DNA from 3 places in the Micromonospora sp. NBC_01405 genome. Region 3 is predicted to be linked to each of the others. Evidence: riboswitches for the same ligand, from Rfam matches in the RefSeq annotation. Region 3 holds a riboswitch; each other region holds the start of a gene.
What was found. A riboswitch is a leader RNA that binds a small molecule or an ion and turns the genes downstream of it on or off. The one in region 3 is predicted to bind cobalamin.
Positions count from the first base shown of each region.

Region 1: another riboswitch for cobalamin. It lies ahead of bluB (5,6-dimethylbenzimidazole synthase); the one in region 3 lies ahead of OG559_RS23005 (VWA domain-containing protein).
Region 2: another riboswitch for cobalamin. It lies ahead of OG559_RS08685 (ribonucleoside-diphosphate reductase subunit alpha); the one in region 3 lies ahead of OG559_RS23005 (VWA domain-containing protein).

Region 1 is NZ_CP109532.1:2,582,436-2,587,766, reverse strand. Features, by position in the region: gene OG559_RS10630 (serine hydrolase domain-containing protein) at 1-1,005, opposite strand, end outside; gene OG559_RS10625 (dihydrolipoyl dehydrogenase family protein) at 1,090-2,547, shown strand; gene OG559_RS10620 (crotonase/enoyl-CoA hydratase family protein) at 2,633-3,400, opposite strand; cobalamin riboswitch at 3,570-3,769, shown strand; gene bluB (5,6-dimethylbenzimidazole synthase) at 3,804-4,448, shown strand; gene OG559_RS10610 (hypothetical protein) at 4,517-4,861, shown strand; gene OG559_RS10605 (DUF2231 domain-containing protein) at 5,045-5,331, shown strand, end outside.
Region 2 is NZ_CP109532.1:2,200,491-2,205,821, forward strand. Features, by position in the region: gene OG559_RS08685 (ribonucleoside-diphosphate reductase subunit alpha) at 1-1,647, opposite strand, end outside; cobalamin riboswitch at 1,818-2,034, opposite strand; gene OG559_RS08690 (hypothetical protein) at 2,338-5,331, shown strand, end outside.
Region 3 is NZ_CP109532.1:5,288,420-5,293,750, forward strand. Features, by position in the region: partial or broken gene OG559_RS22995 (cobyrinate a,c-diamide synthase) at 1-239, opposite strand, end outside; gene cobO (cob(I)yrinic acid a,c-diamide adenosyltransferase) at 233-847, opposite strand; gene OG559_RS23005 (VWA domain-containing protein) at 847-2,856, opposite strand; cobalamin riboswitch at 2,902-3,047, opposite strand; gene cbiE (precorrin-6y C5,15-methyltransferase (decarboxylating) subunit CbiE) at 3,114-4,322, shown strand; gene cobM (precorrin-4 C(11)-methyltransferase) at 4,319-5,074, shown strand; gene OG559_RS23020 (precorrin-2 C(20)-methyltransferase) at 5,075-5,331, opposite strand, start outside.

The sequences.
Region 1 (5,331 bases), 2.7 Mb from region 3:
GGCGGTGGCGTACGCGAACGTGTAGCCCCGTTCCGGGTCGGCCCAGGCGCTGCTGCCGCCGATCCCGCCCATGCCCCAGCTCCCGTCCGGCTCCCGCTGCATGCCCAGCGTCCAGCAGGCCCGGCGGCCCAGCACCAGGTCCGGGCCGTCGTACTGGGTCCGGGTCGCCTCGGCGACCAGGTCCGGGCCGAACAGGCGCACCCCGTCCAGGACGCCGCCGGCCAGCAGCCCGGCGTAGAGGCGGGCCAGGGCGGCGGCGGTGCCGTGCAGGTTCACCGCCGGCATCTCCGCGCCCCGCCACAGCGGGCTGTTCAGCACCGCCAGGTCCAGCCCGCCCGCCGGGTTGCCCAGCGCCCGGGCCCGCAGCGACCCCGGCTCGCCCAGCGCCCGGGCCGGCCAGCCCGGATCGGCGTACGACAGCTCGGCGCACCGCCGCTGGTCCGCCGCGTCCAGGCCAAAGGCCAGGTCGAGTCGCCACGGGCCGGCGATCTCCTCGGCCAGGAACCGGCCCACCGGCCGCCCGTCCACCCGCCGCACCAGCTCGCCCACCAGGTGCCCGTACGTCCAGGCGTGCTCGCCCGCGACCGACCCCGGCTGCCACTGCGGCTCGGCGGCGGCCAGGTCGGCGCAGAGCAGGTCCCAGTCGGCGACCGCCCCGGCCGGGCGGGGCACCGGAAACGCCGGCAGCCCGGCGGTGTGGCTGAGCACCTGCCGGACGGTCGCCGGGGCGCGGAACCCCGGCCAGTGGTCGGCGACCGGGTCGTCGAGGTCGAGCCGGCCCCGGTCGACCAGCGCCAGCAGGCACAGCGCGGCCACCGGCTTGCCGACCGAGTACACGTTGACCAGGGTGTCCGGCGCCCACTGCCGCCCCGGCCGGCCGGCGCCGGCGACGAGGTCGACGACCGGCCGGCCGTCGTACCAGACGGCGAGACCGGCCCCCGTCTCCCGGCCGGCGGAGAACAGGTCGTGGAAGCAGTCCCGGACCGGGCCGAAGCGTGGGCGCATCCGGCCACGGTAGGGGAGACGCGCGGGTGCCGGCACGGCGACACGATGCGGGGCGGTGGCGCGGTGCGGAATGCTGGCGGCATGGTGGAACCGGAACTGGTGGACGTGGTCGTGGACGTGGTCGTGGTCGGGCTCGGCGTCGGCGGCGAGGAGGTGGCCGGGCGCCTCGCCGAGGCGGGCCTCGACGTCGTCGGCATCGAGCGGAGCCTGGTCGGCGGGGAGTGCCCCTACTGGGGGTGCATCCCGAGCAAGATGATGATCCGGGCGGCGAACGCGATCGCCGAGGCCCGGCGGGTCAACGAGTTCGCCGGCACGGCCCAGGTCCAGCCGGACTGGGCGCCGGTGGCGAAGCGGATCCGCGCGGAGGCCACCGACACCTGGGACGACCGGGTCGCGGTGGAACGGTTCACCGGCAAGGGCGGCCGGTTCGTGCGCGGCAGCGGCCGGCTCGACGGCCCCGGCCGGGTACGCGTCGGCGACCAGGTCTTCCAGGCCCGGCACGGGATCGTGCTCGGCACCGGCACCCGGCCCTCCGTGCCACCGATCGCCGGGCTCGCCGACACCCCGTACTGGACGAACCACCAGGCCGTCGAGGTCGAGGAGCTGCCCGGGTCGCTGCTCGTCCTCGGCGGCGGCGCGATCGGGCTGGAGCTGGCCCAGGTCTTCGCCCGGTTCGGGGTGGCGGTGACGGTGGTCGAGGCGGCGGACCGGGTGCTCGCCGTCGAGGAGCCCGAGGCGTCCGAGGTGGCCGCCGCCGCGCTGCGCGCGGACGGGGTGCGGATCTCCACCGGGGTGAAGGCCGAGCGGGTCGACCACGACGGGCGGGCGTTCACCCTGGGAGCGGCCGGCGGCGTCGAGTTCACCGCCGAGAAGCTGCTGGTGGTGACCGGCCGGCGGGCGCACCTCGACGAGTTGGGGCTGGACGGCGTCGGGGTGGACCCGTCCCAGCGATACCTCGCCGTCGACGACCGGATGCGCGCCGCCGAGGGCCTCTGGGCGGTCGGTGACCTGACCGGCGAGGGCGCGTTCACCCACATCGCCATGTACCAGGCGGCCATCGTGGTCGCCGACGTGCTCGACCACGTCCGGCGGGCGCGGTCCGGCCCGGACGCCAGCGGCACCGCCAGCGTGGTCGGCGGCGCGGCGAGCACGGCGGGGGCCGGGATCGCCGGCGGCGTGCCGCACGCCGACTACCGGGCGCTGCCCCGGGTCACCTTCACCGACCCCGAGGTGGGCGCGGTCGGGCTGACCGAGCGGCAGGCCCGCGAGCGCGGCATCAACGTGCAGGTCGGCGTTAGCCGGCTCGGCTCGTCCACCCGGGGCTGGATCCACCAGGCCGACGGACTGATCAAGCTGGTCGCCGACGCCGACCGGGGCGTCCTGGTCGGCGCGACCTCGGTCGGCCCGGCCGGCGGCGAGGTGCTGTCGGGCCTGGTGGTGGCGGTGCACGCGGCGGTCCCGCTGCCCCAGCTCCGGAACATGATCTACGCGTATCCGACGTTCCACCGCGCCATCGAGGACGCCCTGCGCAACCTGAGGTAGCGCCGGTGGCTCCCTGATCGTCCGACGAGCACGAGGTCGTGCCGGTGCGGTGCTGACGGTCAGGGGGCGGGTGCGGTGTGGCCGGTCAGGGAGACGCGGGTGCGCCGTGCCGGCCGGCGCCCGCGGCGAAGCGGGCCGCACCCGCCGCCGCGTCGGCCGCCAGCGACTCCGCGCCGTGGGCCAGCTCGACCGCGAAGGCCTCCGGCTCGGTCAGGTTGGCGCCGGCCAGCACCGCCGCCCGGTCATTGCGCAGGCAGGTCTGCGGGTGGCGGGCGATCCCGGCGGCCAGCCGCTCGGCCTCCACCCGGGCCTCACCCGGCGCGACCAGCCGGTTCACCAGACCCATCGCGTACGCCTCCTCGGCCGGCACCGGTCGGCCGGTGAGGATCAGGTCCATCGCCCGGCTCTCGCCGATCAGCCTGGGCAGCCGGAAGGTCCCCCCGTCGACCAGCGGCACCCCCCAGCGCCGGCAGAAGACCCCGAGCACCGCGTCGGACTCGGCCACCCGCAGGTCGCACCAGAGGGCCAGTTCCAGCCCGCCGGCCACGGCGTACCCGGAGATCGCCGCGATCACCGGCTTGGACAGTCGCATCCGCGTCGGGCCCATCGGGCCGTCGCCGTCGGGCTCGACCCGGTTGCCGCCGGGGGTGCCGATCGCCTTCAGGTCCGCCCCGGCGCAGAACGTCCCGCCCGCTCCCCAGAGCACGGCCACCGCCGCCTCCGGGTCGGCATCGAAGGCGCGGAACGCGTCGGCCAGGGCCCGGGCGGTCGACCCGTCGACGGCGTTGCGGGCAGCCGGCCGGTCCAGGATCACCGTGGTCACGGCCCCGGCGCGTTCGACCCGTACCCCCATTGGCGTCCCTCCTGGTCGGACGGCTTGACCCTCGGCTGCGGGCCGCCGGGCTGGCGGTGCATGCCGAGGTGGCCGGCGGGCCGGCCCTCGGGGTGGTGGTGGACACCCCGACATCGACCGTAGCGGCCCGTCCGTCCCGACGGCGCACGCGCGCGGCGCTAGCATCGGCGGCGGCACGATCATGTGAGGTGCCCCGCGTCTGCGGGGAGAATCGGGAAGCCGGTGGGAATCCGGCACGGGCCCGCCGCGGTGACCGGGGAGCCGCCGTCCACGCGCGTCACGCGCAGCCACTGGCCGCACGGCTGGGAAGGCGGACGGTCGGGCGTCGATCCGGGAGTCCGAAGACCGGCCTCGCGTCGGGTGCCCACCGCAGCGGTGGGCCGAGCGCAGCGGGAGCCTGCCTGTGGACATCTACGACACCATCCACCGCCGCCGGGACGTCCGGGCCGAGTTCACCGGAGAGCCGGTGCCGGCGGACACCCTGCACCGGATCCTCGACGCGGCGCACGCCGCGCCCAGCGTCGGATACTCGCAACCGTGGGACTTCGTCCTGGTCCGGGACGCCGAAACCCGCCGCCGGTTCCACGAGCACGTCCAGGTCGAACGGGATACGTTCGCCGCCACCCTCGACGGCGAGGCGGCCGAGCGGTTCGCCCGGATCAAGATCGACGGAGTGCTGGAGTCGACCCTGTCGATCGTGGTCACCTACGACCCGGCGCGGGGCGGCCCGGCCGTCCTCGGGCGGCACGCCATCGCCGACGCCGGCCTCTACTCGGTCTGCCTGGCCATCCAGAACCTGTGGCTCGCCGCCACCGCCGAGGGGATCGGCGTCGGCTGGGTCTCCTTCTACCGGGAGCCGTTCCTGGCCGGGCTGCTCGGCATTCCGGACGGCATCCGGCCGGTGGCGTGGCTCTGCCTCGGGCCGGTCAGCCACCTGGCGACCGTGCCAGACCTGGAACGGCACGGATGGCGGCGGAAGCGTCCTCTCGCCGAGGCGGTGCACCACGACCGTTGGGCGGTAACCCACCGGCGAACGGCCGATTCATGAACCTCGATTGCTGAGATAGCGTGGTGTTCACCCTCGGTACCCAACCCGCTACGCTCGGGAGGATCTTCATGCGTGCCACCGTCAGGGTCCTGCTCGCCTCCGTCCTCACCACCCTCGGCCTGACCGCCGCCGTAGCCACCCCGGCCCTGGCCAGCGCCCCCGCGCCCTTCTGTGAGTCCGGCGGGTCGCAGTTCTACTGCGACGCCACCAGCACCGGCACGACGACCTGGACGGTCACCTGGTACTCCGGCAGCGTCGGGACCTTTACGAGCGCCGGACCGACCCTCTTCGCCAGCTGCCCCTTCTCCAACATCGGCCTGCAGGTGCGGGTCAGCTACAGCTACTTCGACGGCAGCGTGACCCAGTACAGCGACACCGATAGGTTCATCTGCCGCAGCGGCCCCTGGCAATAGTCGCCGGGCCCCGCGCTGCTGGCCGGTGGCAGCGCGGGGACCCCGCCGCCGGCACCCGGGCCGGTGACGTGCGGGTCCGGCGGCGGTGTCGGCCGCGTCCCCGGACGGCCGGTTGACACGTACGGCGACAAGCTCGTCACCGCCGACCGGTTTGCGACCGCTCCTGCCGGGAAGCCGGACGGGATGCGGGCACTCTTGACGAGAATCGAACAGAACTCGGCGCTGGACCGGGTCGGGGACCGGTTGCAGCGCGCCGTCCAGGCCACCATCCGCCCGCAGCGGGTGCGCGACCTGCTGCACGGCGTCTTCCTCGGGCATCCGCTGCACCCGGCGCTGGTGCAGGTGCCGGTGGGCGCCTGGATCAGCGCCGCCGTGCTGGACCTCATGCCCGGTCAGCGTCGGGCGGCCACCACGCTGGTCGGGCTGGGCACGGTCGGCGCCCTCCCGGCGGCGGTCGCCGGGCTGAACGA
Region 2 (5,331 bases), 3.1 Mb from region 3:
CAGGGCGGTCAGGTACAGCTCCTCGCTGATCCGGGTGGACAGCTCCCGGGCTTCCGGGGAGTCGAACGGCAGCCGCAGGGCGAAGAACACGTCCTGCAGGCCCATCAGGCCGAGGCCGACCGGTCGCCAGCGGGGGTTGCTCGCCGCGGCCTGCGGGGTCGGGTAGTAGTTGATGTCGATGACCCGGTCGAGGAACGTCACGGCGGTGCGGACGGTGGCGCGCAGCCGTTCCCAGTCGATGCCGCCGTCGGCGAGGTGGGCGGCGAGGTTGACCGAGCCGAGGTTGCACACGGCGGTCTCGGCGTCGCTGGACACCTCGACGATCTCGGTACACAGGTTGGACAGGTGCACCACGTTGCCGGGCTCGGCGGTCTGGTTGCACAACCGGTTCGCGGCGTCCTTGAACGTCATCCACCCGTTGCCGGTCTGCGCGAGGGTCCGCATCATCCGCCCGTACAGCTCCCGCGCCGGCACCTGCCGCACGTACCGGCCCTGCGCCTCGGCCGCCCGGTACGCCGCGTCGAACTCGTCCCCCCACAGGTCCGGCAGCTCCGGCACCACGTCCGGGTCGAACAGCGACCACATCCCGTCGGCCTCCACCCGGCGCATGAACTCGTCCGGGACCCAGTTGGCCAGGTTCAGGTTGTGGGTGCGCCGGGCGTCCTCACCGGTGTTGTCCCGCAGTTGCAGGAACTCCTCGATGTCCGGATGCCACGGCTCCAGGTAGACGCAGGCCGCGCCCTTACGCCGGCCGCCCTGGTTGACCGCCGCCACCGAGGCGTCCAGCGTCCGCAGCCACGGCACGATCCCGTTGGACTGCCCGTTGGTGCCCCGGATCAGCGCGCCCCGCGACCGGACCCGGGAGAACGCGATGCCGATGCCGCCGGCGAACTTCGACAGGTTCGCCACCTGCGCGTACCGCTGGTAGATCGAGTCCAGTTCGTCGCGCGGGGAGTCGACCAGGTAGCAGGAGGACATCTGGGTGTGCCGGGTGCCGGAGTTGAACAACGTCGGCGAACTCGGCAGGTACGCCAGGCTCGACATCAACCGGTAGAACTCGATCACCTCGTCCGGGGCGTGGGACAGGCCGCAGGCCACCCGCAGCAACCAGTACTGCGGGGTCTCCACCACCAGCCGGCTCGTCGGGTGGCGCAGCAGGTACCGGTCGTGGACCGTGCGCAGCCCGAAGTACTCGAACCGCAGGTCACCGTGGGGGTCGACGGCGTCATCGAGCTGGGTGGCGTTGGCGGCGACGAACGCGGCGGTGCCGTCGCCGATGAGGCCCTCGACGTGGCCCCGTCGGATCGCCTCGCTGAACGACCCGATGCCCTGCCTGCGGACCTCCTTGTCGATGTAGCCACCCAGCAGGCGGGCGGCCAGCCGCGAGTACTGCGGCTCCTCACCGATCATCTCGGCCGCGGTCTGGATGGACAGCCGGTCCAGCTCGGCGGTCGTCGCGCCGTCGTACAGGCCGCTGATCGTCCGCGTCGCCACCCGCAACGGGTCGACGTCGGCGAGGCCGACCGTCCACCGCTCGACCGCTCCGACGATCCTGTTGACATCGACCGGTTCGGTGCCGCCGTCGCGCTTACGGACGCGCATCTGCGTCCGCCGCGGGCCCGGTAGGGCTGCCTCGTCGGCCACCATGCCATCGGCCGGGACAACCTCGGTGACTGCCACCACTCACTCCTCGCGGGCTCGAGACCTGATGGCCTTCGGGCGCGTGGAGACAGACACCGGCGGACGTCACGCCGGCGGGGCGCGGGTCAGGTGGCGTCGGCCGTCCCACGCGGCCTCGGACCGCCGCCCACCCCGGTATGGGTGCGCGGCGCGCTGGCAGGTCTTCGGACTCGCGGGCGTGACCGGGCTCGCCGGTCTTCTACTGGCCGTCGCTTCCCAGGCCGCTGGCGGCCCAGTGCTGATGACGGCGGTCGTTCCCACTCACCGCTGCGGGGCAGTCCCGGATTTCCACCGGGTTCCCTCTTGCCTCGACCGCCCCGGATGAGCGGCCGAACCAGCTACGGTCGACACCATATATAGGGACTACGGCGTTGTCACACCCCACATGTCGAGTCCGGGCGTGTCGGCTGCCACGGCGGTGAAGCCTCGTCGATTCCTTCACAGAGCGACCGAGCCGATTGGTGGGGCGGGTCTGGATCCAAGGACGGCGGACCCGGCCGGTAGGACCGGAACAGATGTCGACCGGTCGGGTTTCCGACGGGCGTCCGTACACAAGGGATGGCGACCTCCTACGGTGACTTCCGGCACGCCAGGGATGGACGTTGCCGGGAATCGACCCGGCGACGCGATTCAGGCGTTTTACAGGGGGTTGTCTCGATGCACGTTCGGAGCCGCGCCATCGCGGGTCTGGTCGCCGGGGCTGTGTTGTTGACAGGCCAACCGGCGGCTGCGGGCACTGTGCAGGACAGTGCCGCCGACGAGGTCGCGAGCACCAGCGCTCGCGCCGCTACAAGAACGATCGGCGGCGATGCGACCCGCACGGCCGTCCGCACGGCTGCGGCACTGTCGGTGCCGGGACACACCGGGCTGGTTCCCAGCACGCCGCGCAATGACGTACCGAGGATCACCGACGGCGAGATCACCGACATCGAGGTGATCGGCAACCGGGTCTTCATCGCCGGCTCCTTCACCGCGATCGCCAACGTCGGCGGGACGCCGGTGGCGCAGCCGTCGCTGGCTTCTTACAACATCGACACAGGCCTGATCGACACCGGCTTCCAGCCGACGTTCGACGGATCCGTCGAGGCCGTCGAGGCCTCGCCGGACGGCTCGTCGCTCTATGTCGCCGGCTCGTTCAACACGGTCGGTGGCCTGACGAAGCGCAAGATCGTACGGCTCGACCCGGTCACCGGCGCTCCGATCGCGGCGTTCACCGCGCAGGGGAACGGGCGCGCGACCGCTCTGGCCGTGAGCAGCACCGCGGTGTACGTGGGCGGCCAGTTCACGAAGGTGAACAGCGTGAACCGCACCGGGCTGGTCGCGCTCAACCCGACGACGGGGGCGGTCGACAGCGGATTCAACCTGCCCCTGTCCGGCGGCATCGGCGTCGGCGGCATGCTCACCGTGCAGCAGCTCAAGCTGACGCACAACGGCAGCAAACTGCTGGTCATCCACACCGGTCGTCAGATCGCCGGCCAGGACCGCTACGGCGTCGGTCTCGTCGACACCGCCACCAAGGCCCTCCTGCCGTGGCGCACCCGCCTGTGGGAGGACAACCTCTCCTTCGTCGGCGGCATCCAGCGGGTCTTCGCCGGTGACGTCGCGCCGGACGACTCCTACTTCGTCGTCACCAGCGGTTCGGGAGGCGACCGCCCGCCGATCAACGACACGGCGATCGCGTTCCCGGTGACCGGCGCCGACCACGTCGAGCCGACCTGGGTGTCGCGTCACTTCGACAGCATCTACTCGGTCGCCATCACCGAGACGGCCGTGTACGTCGGCGGCCACTTCAGTTGGCAGGAATCGCCGACCTCCAACGTCCCGTGGCCCGGCCTGGACAACGTCGGGTACGGCACGGGCCAGGGCCTGAGCGGCTACGGTCTCGGCGACCAGGTGGTCCGCCGTGACCACCTCGGCGCGCTCGACCCGGCCACGGGCACGGCGATCGAGTGGAACCCGGGTTCCAGCTCGTACGAAGGGGAGAAGGCGATGCTGGCCACCCCGCGCGGCCTCTTCGTCGGTGGCGACGGCAACACCAAGGGCGGCCTGCCGGTGGGGCGGGTCGGGTTCTTCGACCTCACCCAGGCACCGGCGCCCTCGCCGGTCGACACGACGATCGTCACGCCCATCGAGGGGGCGGTCAAGCAGGCCAACGCGCCGTTCGCGCTCGGCGGGCAGGCGACCTCTCCGGCCGGCGTCACCAAGGTCGGTATCGAGATCCAGAACCGGGGTTCCAAGAAGTACCTGCAGGACGACCTCACGACGTGGGGCGCCGCCAACAGCATCAACGCGACGGTCGCAGCGGTGAACACCGCCTCGACCTCGTGGTCCCTCACCGTGTCGCTCCCCGTCGGCGAATACCAGGTCCAGGCGAAGACGTTCGGTAACAACGGCCAGAGCGATGCCTCGAAGGCCGTCAAGAAGATCGAGACCTTCAGCTTCGACGACCTGCCGCCGACCACGAAGATCACCTCGCCGCCCGCCGGCCTGGTCGCCGCCCAGAGCTTCGTCGCGACCGGCACCGCCAGCGACGACAAGGGCGTCAGCGCGATGACGTACTCGTTCCGCAGGTCGGACAACCAGTACCTCCAGGACGACGGGACGGCCGCACCGGTCTACAACACCTTCCGGGGCGAGCCGGACGTCATCGGCGCGTTGTCGACCACCTGGCAGGTCGAGGTGGCCCTCCCCACCGAGGGCGAGTGGAAGATGACGGCCACCGCCATCGACAACGCCGGTCAGGGTGACCTGCGCGGCGACACCCGGGACTGGATCATCTCGGCGACCGGCGTCGCGCCGTCGGTGGCCGTCAGCACCCCCACGCCGATGACGCCGCCCACCGCCGCCGCGCCGGTCACCGTCGCGCCGGGCGGCTCGATCACGTTCTCGGGGACCGCCAGCGACGACGGCACCCTGAAGTCGGTCGAGATCTACCTGCGCAACAACACCACGCGCGAGGCGCTGGCGGCCGACGGCACGTGGGGCGCCGACTCGATCGCGGCGTACCACCGGGTCTCACCGATCAACCTGAACGCCCCGTCGTACAACTGGTCCTACACCACCGTGCCGCTCACGCCCGGCGTGTACGACTTCCGGGTGCGGGCCACCGACAACCTGGGCCTGAGCACGGCGACCGCCAACCTGGGCCGGCTCACCGTCACCGCCCAGGTGCCCGGTGACGCCTTCCCGAACGGCCTGTTGAACTTCACCGGCGTCGACCAGAACGTCGACCAGTTGCACCTCAACCTGGCCGGCACCGCGACGGACAACATTGGCGTGCAGAGCGTGCGGGTGGCGCTGCGCGACCTCGACACCGGCCGGTACGTGCAGCCGAACGGCACCATGGCGGCGAGCTTCGCCACGGTGAACGCCACCCTCGCCTCGCCCGGCGCGACGAGCACCACATTCGCCCTGTCGATCGACCTGCCGACCAAGGGTGAGTACAGCGTCGAGGCGTGGGCCGTCGACACGGCGGGCCAGCAGGACGGTTCGACTTCCGGCGCCACCGCTCGGTACCTCGTGTATCCGGGCGATCTCGACCCACGGCTGGAGCCGAGCCTCACCCCGCAGAACGGCGAGGTCTACACGGACTCGAGGATCGTGGTCACCGGACGTGCCGTGGACGATGTCGGGATGCTTCGGGTGGACGTC
Region 3 (5,331 bases):
GCGCCGTGAAGCAGCAGCGGGACCACGAGCGAGGGGTCGGTCAGGTGCGGGTCGAGGTTGCGGCCCGGACGCCCGGTGGCCAGCGCGTGGTAGCCGGGGTCGATGTAGTCGGGCCCGACCTTGTGCCCCGAGACGGCATGCCCGCGGGCGGCCAACGCGGCCATGAGCCCGGTCGCGACCGTGGTCTTGCCGTGGCCGGAGGCCGGTGCCGCGAGCAGCACACGTGGCAGCCTCACCACTCGATGCCTCGCTGACCCTTCTGGCCGACGTCCATCGGGTGCTTGACGTGCAGCATCTCGGTCACCAGGTCGGCTGCCGCGACGAGGCGGGGGTCGGCGCGGCGTCCGGTGACGACGACGTGCTGGCGGCCAGGACGGTTGGCGAGTGTCTCCACAACGTCGTCGACGTCGACCCAGCCCCACTGCATCGGGTAGGTGAACTCGTCCAGGACGTACAGCTGGTGCCGCTCGGCCTGGATGCGCCGCTTCACCTCCGCCCAGCCCTCGGCGGCGTCAGCGGCATGGTCTGCGTCGGTGCCGCCCTTGCGGCTCCAGGACCACCCCGAGCCCATCTTGTGCCACTCGACGGGCCCGCCCTCGCCGGTCTCCTCGTGCAGGCGGGCGAGCCGTTCGAGCACCGTCTGCTCACCGATGCGCCACTTGGCCGACTTGACGAACTGGAAGACCCCGATGTCCCAACCTTGGTTCCAGGCGCGTATCGCCAGGCCGAAGGCAGCGGTCGACTTGCCCTTGCCGTTGCCGGTGTGGACCATCAGCAGCGGGCGGTTGCGCCGTGCACGGGTGGTGATGCCGTCGTCCGGGACGACCAGCGGCTTGCCCTGCGGCATCAGGCCACCCCCTCGCGCGGCGCGGTCGCCGTGTGGACGACGCCGGTGAGCCCCTCGGCGGTCACCTCACCGAGCGGCACGTGCTCGGCCTGCAGGGTTGCGGCCAGCTGCGCGGCAAGGCCGAGCCGGAAGCGTCCGGTCTCGCAGTCGACCACGACGCTCTGCACGCCGGTGGCGGCCAGGTGCGTCGCCGCGCGGTGGGCACGACCGAGCGCGTCCGGCCCGAAGGTCGCACGGCCGTCGGTCACCACGACCAGCAGCGGCCGGCGGGACGGGTCGCGCAGCGCCTCGCGGCGCAGCACCTCCGCAGAGCGCTCCAGGCCCTCGGCGAGCGGCGTACGCCCGCCGGCCGGCAGGTCGGCCAGGCGTCGGGAGGCGACATCGATGGACCCGGTCGGCGGCAGGGCGACGTCGGCGGTGCGCTGGCGGAACGTCACCAGCGCGACCTTGTCCCGGCGGCGGTAGGCGTCCAGCAGCAGCGAGAGCACGGCGGTCTTGACCTGCTCCATGCGACGTCGCGCGGCCATCGAGCCGGACGCGTCGACGCACAGCAGGACGAGGTTCGACTCCCGCCCGACGGTTTCTGCGCGGCGCAGGTCGCCCGGGGCGAAGACGAGACCGCGGCTATCGACCAAGCCGCCACGGGAACGCTGGTGCGGTGCCGCCTCGGTGATGGTGCCCGGCAGGTGCAGGCGCCTGGCGACGGACGATCCGCGCTGCTGCCCGACGACCCGGCCCTGAGGTGTGCGTGCCCGGGACCGGCGGCCGGCCTGGCCTTCGCCGGTGCCCCGTACGACGAGCAGGCGGGCGCGTGCCGGCTCGCCGGCGGACGCGACCGATCCGGCAACGGCAGGCTGCGGCGCGTTGTCCGGCGCGGGCGATCCTGCGGCGTGGGAGTCGTGGACGTCCCGGGACCGGCCGTCCTGCGGGGCGTCGTCCGGCGGCCCGCCGCCGGGACCACCGGGGCCGTCGTCGGGCCCGTCCGGTCCGGGGTCAGGGTCGTCGTTGCCCAGCAGGTCGTCGAGCCGGTCCTCGTCCAGGCCGGGCTCGTCGAACGGGTTGCGGCGCCGGCGGTGCGGCAACGCGAGACGGGCGGCGACGCGGACGTCCTCGCGGGTCACGTGCGCGCGTCCCTGCCAGGCGGCGTGCGCCGAGGCGGTGCGGGCGGTGACGAGGTCCGCGCGCAGGCCGTCGACGTCGAACGCGGCGCACACCTCGGCGATGGTCGTCAGCGTCCGGTCGTCGAGCACGACGCCCAGCACGAGCCGCCGGGCTGCCACCAGCCGCGCGCGCAGGGCGTCCTGCTCGTCGGCCCAGCGTGTGGTGAAGCCCTCCGGGTCGGCGTCGAACGCCAGCCGGCGACGCACGACCTCCACCCGCAGGGAGGGGTCGCGCGGTGCGGCGACCTCGACGGTCAGGCCGAACCGGTCGAGCAGCTGCGGACGCAGCTCGCCCTCCTCGGGGTTCATCGTGCCGATCAGCACGAACCGGGAGGCGTGCTCGACTGAGAAGCCGTCGCGCTCCACGCTGACCCGGCCGGTAGCCGCTGCGTCGAGCAGCAGATCGACGAGGTGGTCGTGCAGCAGGTTGACCTCGTCGACGTAGAGCAGGCCGCGGTGGGCTCGGGCGAGCAGGCCCGGCTCGAACGCCACTACGCCGTCGCGCAGCGCCGCGTCGAGCTTGAGGGAGCCCGTCACCCGGTCGTCGCTCGCACCGACGGGCAGCTCGACGAGCCGCACCGGCCGCTCGACGACGGGCGTGGACGCGTCGATGGGCCCGTCGGGGCAGACCGCCAGGGAATCGTCCGGGTCGACCGAGAACCGGTCGCCCGCATACGTCCGCACCAGCGGCAGCACCTCGGCGAGGCCGCGCACGGTGGTGGTCTTGGCGGTGCCCTTCTCCCCGCGGACCAGGACGCCGCCGATGAGCGGATCGATCGCGACCAGGGTGAGGGCGAGAGTCATGTCGTCGGAGCCGACGACGGCACAAAAGGGGTACTGCGCTGGCATATAGGGCTCCCGCTCGATCTGCCATGACCGTCCACGACGCGGACGCGTCGCGGCTCGGATCGAGGCCGGTCTTCGGACTTCCCAGGTCTGTGCCTGAGTTACCGCAGCGGGCCCTGTGCCGGATTCTCACCGGCTTCCCAGATTCTCCCCGTGGCCATCGGCCGTGGGGCACCTCGAACCTTCGCATCACCCTAGACGCCGTCCTGACGGCCCAGGCAGCGGTCCGGCGGCCGGGCGGACCGGGCTAGGGTGCAACCATGGAGGCGCACGTGACCGTTGTCGGGCTCGGGGCCGACGGCTGGGCGGGCCTTCCGGAGCCGTCTCGGACGCTGGTGCACGGGGCTGCGACGCTGCTCGGCGGAGCCCGGCATCTCGATGCGGTGCCGCCGGTCGACGGCCAGAAGCGCGTCGCGTGGCCGTCGCCGCTGCGTGAGAATCTGCCGGGCCTGCTGGGCGCCGCGCGCAGGCCCGTCGTCGTGCTGGCGTCGGGCGACCCGCTCGTGTCGGGCGTCGGCACGACGCTGCTGGACATCCTGGGCCCGCAACGGGTGACGATCGTGCCTGCGGTCTCCTCCGTGGCGCTCGCTCGAGCACGTCTCGGGTGGCCGGCGGAGTCCGTCACCACGGTGAGCCTGGTCGGCCGCGACGTGCGCCTCGTCGTCCCCGCGCTCGCCCCCGGGCGGCGGCTGCTCGTGCTCTCCAGCGACGAAACGACGCCTGCCGCCGTCGCTGCGCTGCTCACCGGACTCGGCTGGGGAGAGTCCAGGCTGGCCGTGCTCGGCGACCTCGGCGCCGCAGGTGAGTCGCGTGCCGAGTCGACCGCGGCTTCGTGGAACGTCGTGGACGTGCCCCGGCTGAACGTCCTGGCCGCCGAAATCCGGGGCACCGGACCGGGCTGGGCCGCGGGCGGGGTGCTCCCCGACGACGCGTTCGAGCACGCCGGGCAGATCACCAAGCGCGACCTGCGTGCCAGCGCCCTGGCCCGGCTCGCGCCCGCTCCCGGTCAACTGCTGTGGGACGTCGGCGCCGGCAGCGGCTCGATCGGCGTGGAGTGGATGCGTGCGTGGCCGACGGCGCGGACGATCGCGATCGAGTCCCGCGCCGACCGCGCCGCGCTCGTGCGTCGCAACGCCGCCACGCTCGGCGTTCCCGGCCTGCGTCTCGTCGAGGGCTCGGCGCCCGACGCCCTGGCCGGTCTCGAGCGCCCTGACGCGGTGTTCGTCGGCGGTGGAGCGACCGTCCCCGGCGTGCTCGAAGCGTGCTGGGACGCGCTCGGCACCGGTGGCCGGCTCGTCGTCCACGGCGTCACGGCCGAGACCGAGGCGGTGCTGCTCGAGCAGTACCGTCGCCGTGGCGGCGAGCTCGTCCGTCTGCACGTCGAGCGCGCCGAGCCGCTCGGCGGCTTCACCGGCTGGACGCCCGCGCGTGCCGTCAGCCAGTGGACCGTCACCAAGGGAGAGTCATGACCGTCCATTTCGTCGGGGCCGGACCCGGTGCCGCCGACCTGCTCACGCTGCGCGCGGTGCGCCTGCTCGAGGTCGCGGACGTGTGCCTGTATGCGGGCACCTACCTCGACGCCGACGTGCTCGGCCACTGCCGCGACGACGCCCGGCTGGTCGACACCCAGCACCTCGACCTGGACGAGATCACCGCCCACCTGGTGCAGGCGCACGCCGACGGGCTGGAGGTCGTGCGGCTGTGCTCTGGCGACCCGTCGCTGTACTCGGCGGTACATGAGCAGGCGCGCCGGCTCGACGCGGCGCAGGTCCCGTGGGACGTCACGCCCGGTGTGCCCGCCTACGCGGCTGCCGCGGCGATCGTCGGCGCCGAGCTGACCGTCCCCGAGCTGGCCCAGTCGGTCGTGCTCACCCGCGCTCAGGCCCGTTCCACGGTCATGCCGCCGGGGGAGCAGCTCGCCGCGTTCGCCGCGACCGGCGCGACCCTGGCCCTGCACCTGGCCATCACTCGCAGCCGCGAGCTGGCCGCCGAGCTGGCCGAGCACTACGGCGACGGGTGCCCGGTCGTCGTCGTGTCCAAGGCGACGCAGCCGGATCAGCTCGTCCTGCGCGGCACACTGGCCGACATCGGCGACCAGGTCGAGGCCGCGGGCCTGCGCCAGGCCGCGGTCATCCTGGTCGGCCCTGCGTTGGCTCCCGACGTCCGCGGCGGTGAGTCGTTCCTGTACGCCGCCAGCCGCGAACGTCGCGCCCGCGGCTGACTAGGCGACAAAGCGCGGGCTCCAGACGCGGCCGGCCGCGGTGACGCGCGTTGACGAGGCGCCGACGAGCAGCAGGCACCTCATGTCGATGGTCTCGGGGTCGAGCTCGCCCAGCGTCGTCACGGTGAGGCTCTCCCCGGCGCGGCCGACGTCGCGACCCACGACTACGACGGTCTCGGGCGACTTGTGCTCCAGCAGCGTTGCTCGGGCCTGCGCGACCTGCTCGGTGCGCGAGCGCGAGCGCGGGTTGTAGAGGG